Regions from separate parts of the Rheinheimera gaetbuli genome, predicted to be linked through region 1. Evidence: predicted binding sites of a transcription regulator. Region 1 holds the regulator's gene; the other holds the start of a gene.

Evidence for each region. The regulator sigma-54, encoded in region 1, starts transcription at its own class of promoters, with help from an activator protein. The targets are predictions, from matches to a motif close to TGGCANGNTNCNTGCTT.
Region 2: the regulator sigma-54 is predicted to act here: its motif matches at 6,346-6,362, upstream of ACYVIC_RS18855 (flagellar protein MotY).

Annotation. Positions count from the first base shown of each region.
Region 1 is NZ_BAAGTL010000008.1:253,624-261,735, forward strand. It holds gene ACYVIC_RS08025 (monovalent cation/H+ antiporter subunit A) at 1-626, shown strand, start outside; gene ACYVIC_RS08030 (Na+/H+ antiporter subunit C) at 626-979, shown strand; gene ACYVIC_RS08035 (monovalent cation/H+ antiporter subunit D) at 979-2,499, shown strand; gene ACYVIC_RS08040 (Na+/H+ antiporter subunit E) at 2,496-3,032, shown strand; gene ACYVIC_RS08045 (K+/H+ antiporter subunit F) at 3,026-3,295, shown strand; gene ACYVIC_RS08050 (Na+/H+ antiporter subunit G) at 3,312-3,680, shown strand; gene ACYVIC_RS08055 (HPr family phosphocarrier protein) at 3,672-3,956, opposite strand; gene rapZ (RNase adapter RapZ) at 3,963-4,823, opposite strand; gene ptsN (PTS IIA-like nitrogen regulatory protein PtsN) at 4,820-5,293, opposite strand; gene hpf (ribosome hibernation promoting factor) at 5,301-5,588, opposite strand; gene ACYVIC_RS08075 (RNA polymerase factor sigma-54) at 5,615-7,093, opposite strand; gene lptB (LPS export ABC transporter ATP-binding protein) at 7,140-7,862, opposite strand; gene lptA (lipopolysaccharide transport periplasmic protein LptA) at 7,859-8,112, opposite strand, start outside.
Region 2 is NZ_BAAGTL010000028.1:500,887-508,998, reverse strand. It holds gene ACYVIC_RS18885 (SpoVR family protein) at 1-891, opposite strand, end outside; gene ACYVIC_RS18880 (YeaH/YhbH family protein) at 923-2,191, opposite strand; gene ACYVIC_RS18875 (PrkA family serine protein kinase) at 2,213-4,135, opposite strand; gene sodB (superoxide dismutase [Fe]) at 4,361-4,945, opposite strand; gene ACYVIC_RS18865 (Grx4 family monothiol glutaredoxin) at 5,184-5,525, shown strand; gene rnt (ribonuclease T) at 5,601-6,269, opposite strand; gene ACYVIC_RS18855 (flagellar protein MotY) at 6,419-7,288, shown strand; gene ACYVIC_RS18850 (hypothetical protein) at 7,301-7,633, opposite strand; gene mnmC (bifunctional tRNA (5-methylaminomethyl-2-thiouridine)(34)-methyltransferase MnmC2/FAD-dependent 5-carboxymethylaminomethyl-2-thiouridine(34) oxidoreductase MnmC1) at 7,696-8,112, opposite strand, start outside.

The DNA of each region.
Region 1 (8,112 bases):
TTGGTGGCGGTGGCACTAATGTCGTCAATGTTATTTTGGTTGATTTTCGCGGCTTTGACACTTTAGGTGAAATTGCGGTTCTGGGTATTGCTTCGCTGGGGATTTTTAAGCTACTGACCCGGATCCCATTATTTAAGCCTAGCAGTGACGGTGACGGCAGGCCATGGGCTCTGGAGCGGCATTCGTTATTGCTGTCTGTCGTGGCGCAAAGTTTATTGCCGTTGGCCATAATGGTGTCGATTTATATTTTCTTCCGTGGTCATAATTTACCTGGCGGCGGTTTTATCGCAGGCCTGGTGACTGCTGTGGCAATTATTCTGCAATATATTGCTCAGGGTGTAGATTGGGTGAAAGCTCGGATGAATGTAGAGTATCAGCGGGTCGTTGCAGTGGGGCTTCTGATTGCCTTAACTACCGGTGCGGCCAGTTGGTTATTTGACCGGCCGTTTTTAACTTCCTGGTTTGATTATTTTGATGTGCCTGTACTTGGCAAGCTGGAGTTGGCCAGTGCCATTGCTTTTGATTTAGGCGTTTATATTACTGTGGTTGGGTCTACCTTACTGATCCTTGCCAGCCTGGGTAAAATGACAACGTCGCACCGGCCGGTGCACAAGGAGACGACTTAATGGAAACTTTGGTAGCCTGTTGCATTGGTTTTCTAGCAGCTTGTGGCATCTTCCTGATGCTACGCGGGCGTACGTTTCCGGTGATGCTGGGACTTACGATGCTGTCTTATGCGGTTAACCTGTTTATTTTTACCTCGGGCCGGTTAACACTGCGCGGTGCTGCAGTGCTTGGAACAACTGACAACTATGCTGATCCACTGCCACAGGCACTGGTATTAACTGCCATTGTTATAGGTTTTGCTATGACCGCATTTTTAGTGATTTTGGCTATTAGGGCCAGGGCCGATCTGGGCAATGACCATGTTGATGGTAAGCTACCTGATGCCGCCAGCTTTAAGAGGGAGAGTCGTTGATGTGGCATTTGATTACGGCACCAATACTGCTGCCGATGCTAACGGCTATTATCATTATGTTGCCGCCAGTGCATCATTCACCTATGCGCCGGCGTTGGGTAAGTATGGTTTCCAGCGTCATTCAGTTAGTTCTGGCGGTTATATTGTTATTGCAAGTACAGCAGCAAGGCTTACTACACTATGCAATTGGTAATTGGCAGGCACCGTTTGGCATTATTTTGGTAGCCGATACGCTGTCTGTAGTGTTGGTCTGTCTAACCGCATTTTTGGCGTTAGGCGCAATCTGCTATGGTAGCGCCGGGGAGGATGAAAAGGGCTCATTTTTTCATCCGCTGTTTCAATTTCAGCTCATGGGCATCAATGGTGCTTTTTTAACCGGCGATTTGTTTAATCTGTTTGTGTTCTTTGAAGTGTTATTAATTGCCTCGTACGCGCTGTTGATCCATGCCGGTGGTAAGAATAAAACCAAAGCAGCTGTTCATTACGTCGTGTTAAATCTGACGGGCTCTGCCATCTTTTTATTCGCGCTGGCAGTATTGTATGGCACCTTGGGTACGCTGAACATTGCTGATATGGCCGTTAAAGTAGCGGCTTTGCCAGAGCAGGACCTGATGCTGGTAAAGTCAGGCGGATTGATGCTGATGATCGTATTTGCACTAAAGGCTGCTGTGCTACCACTACAATTCTGGTTGCCTGCAACATACGCGTCGGCGTCCGCGCCGGTTGCTGCTTTATTTGCTGTGATGACCAAAATAGGTGTCTACGCTTTGTTGCGCGTGTACACCAGTATTTTTGGCAGTGGAGCAGGTGAGCTTAGTGGCATTGCTAACAACTGGTTGTTGATTGCTGGTTTGGCAACCATAGTTCTGGGGGCCGTCGGGGTCATGGCTAGTCAGGATTTCCGTCGTCTGGTAGCTAATTTGGTGTTGGTGTCAGTGGGGACCCTGGTGTCATTGGTCGCGTTACAAACGCCGGAGTCTGCTGCCGCGGCACTGTACTACACGGTACACTCTACTTTGGTTACCGGCGCTTTATTTTTAGTTGCGGATCTTGTTGCCAATCAGCGCGGCAAAGCTGCTGATCGATTGGTGTCGGGTCGACGTGTTGCTCAGCCGATACTGTTAGGCGTAATGTTTATGCTGGCGGCGCTAAGTGTAGCAGGCCTGCCACCGTTATCAGGTTTTATTGGTAAACTAATGTTATTACAGGCCGTGCAGCAACCTGTGCAGCAGTTGTGGCTATGGAGTGTGGTGTTGCTCAGCAGTTTAGTGGTAATAGTGGGGCTGTCACGTGCTGGTAGTACCTTGTTCTGGCGTGTTAGCGGTAATGATTCCGGCCCGGAAAGAGCGACGCCGCTGCAAGTGTTTGCCGTATGCTGGTTACTTTCGGCCAGCCCGTTGTTGGTCGTTTTTGCCGGTCCGTTAACCGGTTTGGCGCAACATGCAGCCCTGCAATTGCATGACGTAAATTCTGCGGCAAACATTATTCTTGGGCAACAAAGCGTGGGGGGGGCACCATGAGACTAACGCCAAAGTTTCGCTGGTTACCGACACCTTATAGAAGTGCATTGCTGTTTGTGGTGTGGTTGCTGTTAAATCAAAGCGTAGAGGCTGTGCATTTGTTTTTCGGCGCACTGTTGGCCGTACTCATTCCATTGTTGACTTTGCGGTTTCGTGACCCGCAACCACTAATTGAAAAGCCAGTGCTGGCGCTACGTTATATTTTGCGAGTGTTTGGCGATATTATCACGGCAAATGCACAGGTTGCAGTGCTTATTTTAGGTCCGAAAAGTCGGCTTAACCCTGCTTTTGTTAAGGTGCCTTTGGATCTGAACCACGAATTACCGATTACTATTTTAGCCAGCACAGTGTCGATGACACCAGGTACTGTAAGCGCCGAAGTGTATCCGGCCCTGGAGAGCCTGGCCGACGGAGAGCCGATGCCGCAACGCTGGCTGCTTATCCATGTGTTGAATCTGACGGATGAGGCTGAGTTAATAGCATCAATCAAGCAGCGTTACGAGGCGCCGTTGAAGGAGATATTTCAATGTTAGATAAGGTGATAATGGCGGTGTTTGTGATGATAAGCATTGCCTTGCTGCTAAACCTGTGGCGACTGTTACGCGGCCCCAGTTTGCCCGACCGTATTCTGGCGCTCGATACTATGTATATTAACAGCATAGCGCTAATTATTCTGTATGGTCTTTTGATGGGGTCGCCATTGTACTTTGAAGCGGCATTACTTATCGCTATGTTGGGTTTTGTTAGTACCGTTGCGGTTTGTAAGTTTTTGTTACGCGGCGATATTGTAGAGTAGAGAGTAGGAGGTTCTGATGCAGCATTGGATTGAGTGGGCAGTAGCATTTTTTTTGTTGCTGGGCGGCAGCTTTGTGCTGATCGGCTCTATTGGTTTAACCCGGATGCCAGATTTTTTTATGCGGTTGCATGGCCCAACCAAGGCAACCACGCTGGGGATGGGCGGTATATTGCTGGGGTCGATTTTCTATTTCAGTTTAAGCGGCGGTGTCAGTGTACATGAACTACTGATTACGATTTTCTTATTGATCACCGCACCAATAAGCGCCCATATGCTGATTAAAACCGCATTGCACCATCAGTTGAAAAGCGTTAACAAAACACTTGGCAGGGAAAATATAGCAGCCGACAAGCGCAAACAGGCCAGACCTGAACCTCTACCCTGAGACGGGGTGATCTTCGTCAAAGCCATTGCGGATAAGAGTCGCTACTGCTTGCAGAGCTTGTTCGCCATCGTCTCCTTCGGTATAAACTTGCAGTGTTTTGCCCTTGCTGCTTGCTAGCATCAACAGTGCCAGCACACTGCTGGCGTCAGCCGTTTTACCTTCCTGATGCAACTCGATGCGGGCATTAAACTGCTGGCATAGTTGTGCCAGCTTAGTTGCTGCTCGGGCATGCAACCCCAGCTGATTCACAATGGTAACATCGGCAGAGTATTTCATATTAAGTTAGCTCTTTTGATGATGTCTTACTAACTCGCGGTGGCGCAATTGTACGTCTTCGCGTGAGTTGCGATAACTCTCAGCTAAACTTTCAACCATATAAACCGAGCGGTGCTGACCGCCGGTGCATCCTATCGCGATAGTTAGATAGCTGCGGTTGTTGCGTTCCAATTGTGGCAACCAACTGCTGATAAAGCTGTTAATATGCCAGATGTATTTCGCTACAACTGGTTGTGCTGCCAGGTAATCTTTTACGGGCTGGTCTAGGCCAGTGAGCGGTTTTAAGTCTGGTTCCCAGTGCGGATTAGGTAAAAAACGTGCGTCAAATACGAAGTCAGCGTCCTTGGGAATACCGTACTTAAAGCCAAACGATTCAAACAGAATTACCAGGCGGCCACTCTTTTGGCCAAGAATGCGTTCGCGTAGCTGCTCAGCTAGCTGGTGTACGTTAAGATCAGTGGTGTCTATATATAAATCAGCGCGGCTGGATATGGGATCCAGCAACTGTTGCTCGCGTGATATGGCTTCGTCCAGTGACATCGCCTGATGCGAAAGTGGGTGCAGCCGGCGTGTTTCACTAAAGCGCTTGATTAGACTGGCGTGATCGGCGTCCAGATACAGTATGGTTAATTCTAATTTACGCGGAAGATATGACAGAATCTCTGCTAACTCGTCAGGGTCTTGTGGCAGGTTTCGTACATCAATACTAACGGCGACACGCTCGTACTGCCCCATTACCGTTGTAGCCAAAGTGGGTAGTAAATTCACCGGAATATTGTCGACACAATAATAGCCTAGGTCTTCCATTACCCTTAAGGCAACAGATTTTCCGGAACCGGAACGACCACTGACTACCAGTAATTTCATGTGTTGTTGTCCATAGCACTATATTCCAGTAATAACTGATAGAGTTGCTGGTTGGTTTCGGCGTGACGGAGTTTTTTGGTGAGTTCTTTCTGACTTAGCAATCGGGCAATAGCTGCAAGCGTGCTAAGGTGTGCCTGGCATTGTTGTTCCGGGATGAGAATAGCACAAAAAATATCCACCGGCTGGTTATCAATAGCATCAAACGGAATACTCTCTTTGCTAACCACAAACACCAGTAGCGGTTCGGTAACCTGCTTCAGTTTGCCGTGTGGAATGGCGATACCGCCTCCTATGCCGGTTGACCCCAACTTCTCACGGGTTGTCAGTGCTTCTAATATACTGTACTCAGCAATATCAGGTAGTTGCTGGTGTGCCAGTTCGGCAATATATTCCAGAATGCGTTTTTTGCTGTTAAAAAGAACTGCACTTTTAGTGCAGTTCTCGGCAAGCATTGAGCTTAAATTCATCATGGCCAAATCAGTGTCGGGAAATTTTCTCTTTATGCTTGATCACCTGACGATCCAGTTTATCAATCAGCTGGTCGATCGCAGCATACATGTTTTCATCTTCAGAAATTGCAAATACTTCGCCACCACTCAAGTGCAGCTTAGCTTCAGCAATCTGCTTTAATTTTTCCACGTTTAGGATCACATGTACATTATTTATGTGATCGAAATGCCGTTCAAGCTTTGCAAATTTGCTGTCAACGTACTCTCTTAAGGCTGTGGTAATTTCAACATGGCGACCGGTAAGATTGATTTGCATAGACATATTCCTTCTTTTAGGCTTATTTACAGCAAGGTCTTGCGTTGATTAGACGGCGGTATGAACAGGGATTCGCGGTATTTGGCAATAGTACGCCGCGCTACGTTGATACCTTGCTCCAGCAGAATGTCAGCCATTTTGCTATCGCTGAGCGGTTTAGCCGGATTCTCCGCCGCCACTAATTTCTTGATAAAGGCTCTGATTGCAGTAGACGAGCATTCGCCACCACTCTCAGTACTAACGTGACTGGAAAAGAAGAACTTAAGTTCAAAAATACCCCTTGGTGTATGCATGTATTTTTGTGTGGTAACCCTAGAGATGGTTGATTCATGCATACCTACCATCTCTGCTACGTCGTTAAGCACCATAGGTTTCATGGCTTCTTCACCATGCTCAAAAAATGCCTGCTGCTGTTGCACAATGCAGTTTGTCACTTTTAACAGGGTTTCGTTACGGCTTTCTAAGCTTTTCAAAAACCACTTTGCCTCCTGCAAATGTGAACGAATAAACTGGCTGTCTGTACTGTTTTTCGCGGTACGTGACATTGCAGCATATTGTTGGTTTATCCGCACCTTGGGCATAGCATCCGGATTAAGCTCAACCTGCCAGCGACCTTTTACTTTCATCACGCTGACATCAGGGACAACGTACTGCTGCTCTTCCCGGATAACATCGGCACCGGGACGCGGGTTCAAAGAGTGGATGAGCCGCATTGCTTCTTTTAGCTCATCCTCTTTTAGTTTAGTCACCCGCATTAAAGAACGAAAGTCGCGGTTAGCTAAAAGTTCTGTGTGATCACGGATCAGGCTCTGTGCAGCGGCTAAAAACGGCGTATCAGGGCTAAACTGGCGCAGCTGCACTGTCAGACATTCCTGCACTGAGCGTGCACCTACCCCAACCGGGTCGAATAATTGGATGCGTTTAATGACGGCTTCTACTTCATCTGCTTCAATATCTGCCAGACCCAGCGATTCAAGAATGTCATCACAGCTGATAGTAAGCAGACCGTTATCGTCTATCGCTTCAATGATGATTTCTGCAATAGCCCTGTCGGTTTCTGAAAATGGGGTCAGCTGCATTTGCCAGCGCAGATAATCGCGCAATGTTTCGCTGGTCTCACCCTGATACACGGTATCTTCTTCGCTTCCCGAATTGCCGGCGCTAACCGGTGCTGCACTAACTAAATCATCCCAGTTGTTATCAAGCGGCAAATCTTCGCTGATATTTTGCTCTGACATCGCATCACTGGTGTCTGGCTCTGCGGCTTCGAACTGCTCATCAGTGGTATTGTCAGAAGCGGACTGTAATGATTCAGAGATATTTACCGGCTCAGCGTTGAAGCTGTCATATTCGTCTTCGGCTTCAAGCAATGGGTTTGCATCCAGCGCTTCCTGAATTTCCTGCTGCAACTCTATTGTCGACAACTGCAGCAAACGGATAGCTTGCTGTAGCTGCGGTGTCATGGTGAGTTGCTGTCCTAAGCGGAGTTGCAAAGAGGGCTTCATCTACTTCTACTAATCTCCTGAATTACCACAAGTACTTTTTTGCTAACTATAGCCTGAATTGCTCGCCGAGGTATACATCCCGTACTTTCTGATTGGCCAATACGTCTTGAGGGGCGCCTGATGCAATCAGTTCACCATGACTAACGATGTACGCAATCTCGCAAACATCAAGGGTTTCACGTACATTATGGTCGGTAATCAGTACACCGATACCACGTTGGCACAAATGCTGAATAATTTTTTTAATGTCGAGGACGGATATCGGATCGACACCGGCAAAGGGTTCATCCAACAAAATAAACGCCGGGTTGGCAGCCAGCGCTCGGGCAATTTCAACGCGTCTGCGTTCGCCACCAGACAAACTCATACCCAGGCTATGTTTAATATGGCCAATATGAAACTCTTCCAGCAAGTCGTCGGCAACTTCTTCCCGACGGGTACGGCTTAAGTCTTTACGGGTTTGTAATATAGCCAGCAGGTTTTCATACACGGTGAGTTTGCGAAAAATCGAGCTTTCCTGCGGCAGATAACCAATACCCAGCCGGGCTCTGGCATGTATTGGATCGAAAGTAATATCCTTATCGTTTAGCGTTATTTTGCCTTTGTCAGACGGTACCAGGCCTACAATCATATAAAAAGTGGTGGTTTTGCCGGCGCCATTGGGTCCCAACAGCCCAACAATTTGTCCGGCATTAACTTCAAGGCTAACATCTTTAACCACTTGCCGGCTTTTATAACTTTTTGCCAGATGTGAGGCGACTAACTTCATGGTTGCTGGTCTTCCTCTGAAGTAATAATAGTGGTTACCCGTCTGGAGCTGTCACTCGCTGCATTCAGTTCTTGCGTTTCAACATTGTATTTTATTACTGATGCTTTGACGACGCTGCCGCTTTGTGCCAGTTCTGCATTGCCATTTAGTATCAAAGTGCGATTAGCCGGCTCGTAGCGCATTTCACTGGCAGAAGCATTGACGATCTTGCCATCTTCCAGCTGTTGGCTGTAGTTAACTGGGTTGCCGC
Region 2 (8,112 bases), on a different contig from region 1:
CTCATCATACAGGTGCTGCAAAATGGTGTAGTGCCAAAACGTTGCCCAGCCTTCATTCATTACCTGTGTTTGCTTTTGCGGATAAAAATATTGTGAAATTTTACGCACGATGCGCACAATTTCACGCTGCCAGGGCTTGAGCAGTGGCGCATTTTTTTCGATAAAATAAAGGATATTCTCCTGCGGTTCGGCCGGAAAGCGCTTAATGATGCTTTCAGCTGAAGCCGATTTCATCGGAATAGTGCGCCATAAGTCATTAACCTGAGACTGCAGGTAGCTTTCCCGCTCTTGCTGGCGCCTTTGTTCTTCATCCAATGAAATTTTTTGCGGCCTTTTATAGCGATCGACGCCATAATTCATCAGCGCATGACAGGAGTCGAGCACATCTTCTACCTCTGCTATGCCATATTTCTCTTCACATTGGTTAATATAGTTTTTGGCAAATACCAGATAGTCAATAATTGAGCCGGCATCGGTCCAGGTTCGGAACAAGTAATTGTTTTTAAAAAACGAGTTATGGCCGTAACAAGCGTGTGCCATGACCAGTGCCTGCATAGTAATGGTATTTTCTTCCATCAGGTAGGCGATACACGGGTTGGAATTAATCACTATTTCATAGGCTAAACCCATATTGCCGCGTTTATAATTTTGCTCAGTCTGAATAAATTTTTTGCCGTAAGACCAATGGTGGTAGCCCAATGGCATACCAACGCTGGAGTAAGCATCCATCATTTGCTCAGCGGTGATTACCTCAATTTGGTTTGGGTAAGTATCCAACTTATAGTGTGCAGCCACACGGGAAATTTCCTGATGGTAGGCATCGAGTAAATCAAAGGTCCAATCGGGCCCATCGGATAGGCACTGAGCTGCTTTAGCTTTTGCTTTGGCCATAAAAAAACCTCACTACAGATCGGGTAGGCGGCTAAGCTGCCTGTTTTTTGAATAGCTCGCGGAACACAGGATAAATATCACTGACATCTTTAATATGCTGAATGGCAAAGTTGTCAAATGCAGGGAGCAACTTTTCATACTCCTGCCACAAGCTCTGATGCGCCCTTGGCGTTATTTCGATATAAGCGTAGTAGCGCACTAAAGGAAGTAACTTGTTTGCCATCAGCTCTGCACATGGCGAGCTGTCATCTGTCCAGTTATCACCATCTGACGCCTGAGCTGCGTAGATATTCCATTGTGCCGGGTCGTAACGCTCTAGTGCGATGTCATACATCATTTTTAACGCACTGGACACGATAGTGCCGCCGGTTTCCTGTGAGTAAAAAAACTCCTGCTCATCCACTTCTTTAGCTTGGGTATGATGGCGGATATACACCACCTCAACGTTTTTGTAGCTGCGGCTTAAAAACAAGTACAGCAGAATATAAAAGCGTTTGGCCATATCTTTGGTGGCCTGATCCATCGAGCCAGATACATCCATCAAACAAAACATCACGGCTTTGCTGGTGGGCTCGGGCCGTTTTTGAAAATTACGAAAACGCAAATCAAAGCTGTCAATAAAGGGAACGGCAGCGATACGTTGTTTTAGCTCTGCAATTTCTGCATATAGCAACCGCAGTTGCTGTTGATCTGGCACTGGTTCATGTTCCAGTGCTGCCAGCTGTTGTTCCAGCTCATGTAGTTCAGCTTTTTTCCCTGCCGTCATAGCCACGCGTCGTGCTAAAGACCCTCGCAATGAACGCACTATATCAATATTGCTGGGTACACCTTCAGAGCGATAACCGGCCCGGACATTTTTGTACTGCACCAGTTTATCCAGCTGATTTTTCTTCAGATTAGGTAGCTCTAAGTCTTCAAATAGTAAATCGAGGTATTCATCTTTCGAAATAGAGAACACAAATTCGTCACTACCTTCGCCCTGGTCGCTGGCATCACCCTGGCCTGAACCCCCGCCTGCACCGCCTTGTGGCCGTTTAATGCGATCACCCGGACTGAACTGATCATTGCCTGGGTGTACTATCTGGCGTTTGCCACCTTTTCCCTGATGAAAAAATGGTTCGGTAATATCTTTGTTGGGAATAGTAATACTCTCGCCACTGCTGATATCCGTAACGCTACGCTTATTAATGGCATCAGACACTGCCTTTTTTATCTGTTGTTTATAACGGCGAATAAAGCGCTGGCGGTTCACCGCGCTTTTGTTTTTGCCGTTTAACCGTCTGTCGATAAAATGCGCCATACTACCTCCGCCTATGCCCGCTTATTGCGATTTGCGTACGCGCAGATACCATTCTGACAATAAACGCACCTGCTTGCGGGTGTAACCTTTTTCCATCATCCGGTTGACAAAGTCGTCGTGTTTTTTCTGATCATCGGTTGAGGTTTTGGCATTAAATGAAATAACCGGTAACAGCTCTTCTGTGCTGGAGAACATTTTCTTCTCAATTACTGTGCGTAGTTTTTCGTAGCTGGTCCAGGTTGGGTTTTTACCATTATTTTTAGCTTTGGCTCTTAGCACAAAATTGACAATTTCATTGCGAAAATCTTTTGGGTTACTGATGCCGGCCGGTTTTTCAATTTTCTCCAGCTCGGCATTTAGCGCTGCGCGGTCAAATAATTGCCCGGTTTCCGGGTCGCGGTACTCCTGGTCCTGGATCCAAAAATCGGCATAGATGACGTAGCGGTCGAAAATATTCTGGCCGTATTCAGAGTAAGATTCCAAATAAGCGGTTTGTATCTCTTTACCAATAAACTCAATATATTTGGGGATCAGGTAACCTTTTAAATGCTCCAGGTAACGCTCGGACACATCAGCCGGAAATTGCTCCCGCTCGATTTGCTGCTCCAGTACATAGAATAAGTGCACCGGATTGGCGGCCACTTCGGTGCTGTCAAAATTAAAAACACGGGACAGAATTTTAAAGGCAAAGCGGGTAGATAAGCCGGTCATACCTTCGTCGACACCAGCGTAGTCACGGTACTCCTGATAGGATTTTGCCTTAGGATCGGTATCTTTTAAGCTTTCGCCGTCATACACGCGCATTTTTGAGTAGATACTGGAGTTATCTGGGTTTTTAAGCCTGGACAACACGGCAAATTGGGCCAGCGATATTAAAGTGCCTGGTGCACAGGGCGAGTGGTTTAGTTCGCTGTGCTCCAACAGTTTTTGGTAAATGCGCATTTCTTCACTAACACGCAAACAATAAGGCACTTTGACAATATATACCCTGTCAAGGAAGGCTTCGTTGTTTTTATTATTGCGAAAGGTTTGCCACTCGGATTCATTGCTATGAGCCAGTATTATGCCGTCAAACGGCAGCGCAGCTAAACCTTCTGTGCCATTATAATTGCCTTCCTGGGTCGCGGTTAACAGCGGATGTAGCACCTTGATAGGAGCTTTAAACATCTCGACAAATTCCATCAGACCCTGATTTGCGCGGCATAAAGCGCCAGAATAGCTGTAAGCATCCGGGTCGTTTTGGGCAAAATGCTCCAATTTTCGGATATCTACTTTACCGACTAATGAGGCGATATCCTGATTATTTTCGTCACCGGGTTCAGTTTTGGCAATGGCTAGTTGATCTAAAATCGAGGGGTATTTTTTTACCACCTTAAATTGGCTTATATCGCCATTGTACTCGTGCAGACGCTTACTTGCCCAGGGCGACATAATATTGCGCAGATAGCGTTTGGGAATGCCATATTCCTGCTGCAATATATTGCCGTCTTCGTTAACATCGAACAGACACAATGGATGATCAAACACCGGCGAACCTTTTAAATAATATACCGGTACTTGCTGCATCAGGTGTTTAAGCTTCTCTGCCAGCGACGATTTACCGCCACCTACCGGACCCAGCAGATACAGAATTTGTTTCCGTTCTTCCAGCCCTTGTGCAGAGTGTTTAAGGTAGGACACAATTTGTTCAATTGCGTCTTCCATGCCATAAAACTCCGAAAAGGCCGGATAACGGGCAATCACCCGGTTAGAGAACAGCCGCGACAATTTAGGATCCTGAGCAGTATCGGTCAGTTGTGGTTCGCCAATTGCCATTAGCAAACGCTCAGACGCACTGGCATAGCAACTTTTATCGTCTTTACACAGCGCCAAAAATTCCTGAATAGTATATTCTTCTTCTTTCGCCGCCTCGTAGCGTGATTTGTAGTGCTCAAAAATACTCATATGCACCTCCAGCTTTAAAACATCGGAAAAGGGTAGCAGCCAAGCTGTTGCTTTAAGGTTAGACAGTAAAGCGCGTTCCCGCCTGACTAATTGACCGAAATATCTACAATTTTTTTCAGTTTATACGTGTAGTGGCATAAAAAGTTTAACGGCTTAAAGTTATTGCAATGTAAAGTTTGGCGGACAAAAAACCCGGCAATGCCGGGCTTTTCGATAAAGCAGAAATTACTTGGCGAAGTTTTCGCTGGCAAACTGCCAGTTAACCAATGCCCAGAACGCATCCAGGTAGGTTGGACGTGCATTGCGGTAATCGATGTAATAAGCATGTTCCCACAAGTCTACCGTCATTACCGGCGTCAGGCTGGTGTCGGTTAACGGTGTTGCTGCATTGCTGGTATTAACAATGTCCAGACTGCCATCGGCTGTTTTTACTAACCAGGTCCAGCTTGAACCAAAGTTATTCACGGCTTTGTCGTTAAACGCTGTTTTAAACGCGGCGAAAGAGCCCCATTTTGCATTGATGGCATCGGCCAGAGTACCTGATGGCTCGCCACCGCCGTTAGGTGATAAACAATGCCAGTAGAAAGTATGGTTCCATACCTGAGCGGCATTGTTAAAAATACCACCTTCAGAAGTACGCACAATTTCTTCCAGTGATTGACCGGCGAAAGGTGTACCTTCAATTAAGCCATTTAACTTAACAACGTAGGTATTGTGGTGTTTACCGTAATGGTATTCCAGTGTTTCTGCTGAAATGTGCGGTGCTAAAGCATCTTTAGCATAAGGTAATGCTGGTAATTCAAAGGCCATTGTCATTCTCCGTTGGCGTTGTTTATGTTGTCTGCATGGCGTAGACTACAAAACCTGACTAAAATACTCAAGTTTTACAGTGTTGTTGTCAGCTGGTCTGCCCGGGTTGCTGCTTGCCAGAGCTGATATTGTAATACAGCCAGAGGTGGGGGCTTTTTTGTCAAATCTCAAGTGCCTGTTGTCGCAGAACAGCGTAAAATGATGCTCAGTCTGAACATGCTTACGTCGTGAGGTATTAATGGAAACGTTAGATAAAATTAAACAGCAAATTACTGATAACCCTATTTTATTATTTATGAAAGGTTCGCCAAAGTTTCCAAGCTGCGGCTTTTCAGCTCAGGCATCGCAGGCGCTTATCGCTTGTGGCGAGCAATTTGCCTATGTCGACATTTTGCAAAACCCGGATATTCGTGCCGAGTTGCCCAAATATGCTAACTGGCCTACCTTTCCGCAGTTATGGGTAGACGGTGAGCTAATTGGCGGTTGTGACATCGTGCTGGAAATGTTTCAGCGTGGCGAACTGCAGCCATTGATTAAAGATACCGCTGCAAAATATAAAACTGATACTGCTGCTGAATAACGGGCGCTATGAGTAGACTAAGGCCGCTGCTGCGGCCTTAGTGCTTTTTAGTTGGTTGTTTTTATTGTTGTTACATCAGCTGGATGCTGCAGCGTCTTCCTGTTCATCAACAAAATCCTGTGCCAGCGGCCAACCACCGAGCTGCTTCCAGCTGTTGACAATATAGCAAAATAACTCTGCGGTACGCTCAGTGTCGTACAAAGCACTGTGCGCCTCTTTACCGTCAAACTCAATACCAGCAGCCTGGCAAGCTTTAGCCAGCACCGTTTGTCCAACCGCCAGCGCTGCTAATGACGTTGTGTCAAATGAAACAAAGGCATGAAAGGGGGAGCGTTTATAGTTCAACCGGTCTACCGCAGCGTTAAAAAATCCCTGATCAAAGGCGGCGTTATGCGCCACTATTACACTGCGCTGGCAGCCAGCATCTTTTTGCGCTTTGCGCACGGCTTTGCAAATTTCACCGATGGCTTCGCGCTCTGGAACCGCGCCGCGCAGTGGGTTAAATGGGTCAATACCGTTAAATGCCAGTGAGCTGGCATCCAAATTAGCCCCTTCGAACGGCTCAACATGAAAATGCAGCGTTCTGTGTGGCACCAAATTGCCATTATCGTCCATATCCAGCAAGGTTGCGGCTATTTCCAGTAACGCATCGGTTTTGGCATTAAAGCCTGCCGTTTCCACGTCGATAACTACAGGATAGTAACCACGAAAACGTTGGGCTAGCAGGGATTTTGGTTGTGTCATAACATCGCCATCTGAAAAATCAGCCGCTATTATGCCAAAGAATTTGGTCAGCGTCTTGTTGCTAACCTGTTGGCAGCGGCACGATGCTTGCTAGAGTCAACCTGTTAAGCGTTCTTAACCGAAACCATACTGCCTTAGGAAGCGAAAAAATGCGAGTTTGTACTGTTTTGTTAAGCCTGCTGGGGTGTTGCAGTGTGCTGGCACAGCCACAACTACGTCAATATTCTGCCACTATAGAGCAGTCTGCCTGGCAGCTGTCGGTGGCATCGCCGTTGCAATGCTCGCTGGAGCATCAGATCCCACATTTTGGCCGGGCTATATTTCGCAGCGTGGCCAGTAAAGCATTGAATATGGATTTTGAGCTGAAAATGCAGCGTCTACCGGACAACTACGCGCTGGCTGAAGTACTGTCGATGCCCCCGGCCTGGCGGCCTGGCGTGCCAGCCAAAGCCGTGGCGACGATGCAACTGCTTAAACAGTTTAACGGCGAGTTACCCAAGAAAACGGCCTGGACATTATTAAGTGAGCTGGAGCATGGCTTTAGCCCGGCCTTTTATTTCAGCGACTGGTATAGCCCGTACGACAAGGTTGTGGCTCAGCTTAATCCGGTGCAGTTTGTCTCAAGCTATAATGAGTTTAATCAGTGCATTGCCGGTTTATTGCCTTATAGTTTTGAGGATATCGCTTTTACGGTATTAAGCTATGAAAGCGGCGGGGACAAACTTACCCGAGAGTCTGAACGGCGTTTAGCGCAAATTGCAGAGTATCTGAAACATGATCAGGATATCGATTTTGTAGAAATTCAAGGGTACACCGATAGCTACGGCGGCCGCTGGTTGAATGAACAATTATCGGTAAAACGGGCAGACAAAGTTAAACAGTTTTTTATTACGGCAGGTTTAGCTGAAGACAGAGTGCAGGTAGAAGGGTTTGGCGAGCGGCGGCATGTTGCGCCAAATGATACCGCTTTAGAGCGGCGCAAAAACCGTCGTGTGGTGTTACAAATGGCCAAACCCTGATAACAATGGCATTTAGTTTTGTAGCATGATATCAACCTGTCGCCAGGCATTCTGGCTGGAAATCAAGATACGTACCTGCTTGCCATTTACGCTGAAATACAAATGTTGACGGCTGTGCAGGCTATGTTCACTAAGCGGCTCACCTAAATGCTGCAGATAAAAATCGCGTAGTTGTTGCTCTGTCTGCTGGCTGAAATAGCTAAGCACCGCTGGCATTTTATTGTCCAGACGGGCAAACTCGCGTGCATCTGCCGCCAGCGGGATTTGAAAAAAGTCGTTTGCAACACTGTTAAAACTTATGCCACTGATGCTTAATACCAGGCACAGTAAAATCAGTAACCGCATGATGTTTCCTTACTTAATATGAGCTTGGTTTTACCTTACCAAATTTTTTCTGTCTGTGCTTATTATTCTGTTATTGCGCTGTGTTCTGTCACTGCAGCTGCCTTAGAGGCGAAGCGCTGTCCTGCAAGGCGCTTTAGCAAAGAATTGCTTAGCGGCACTGGTTCGGCGCTTAGCGCTGCTATTAGTAATTCACTAAGTAGTGGCGCTAAGGTAATACCCCGGGCGCCCAGGGCCCCCAACACATAAAGCCGCGGCGCTATTTCGCCAACTACCGGCAGATGGTCCGGCAAGGTGGCGCGAAATGCTGCTGCAGCGCTTGGTGTGCTGGCATCACTGAACCACTCTGGTGTATCAAGTTGCTGATTGACTAAGGCCATGTTTTCCATGTCATCAGCCGCACTGAGCCCAGCCTCTGTCGCACCGCGGTCAAAGGTGGCACCGACGCAATGCAATCCCTGCCACTGTGGCGTAATGTAGCC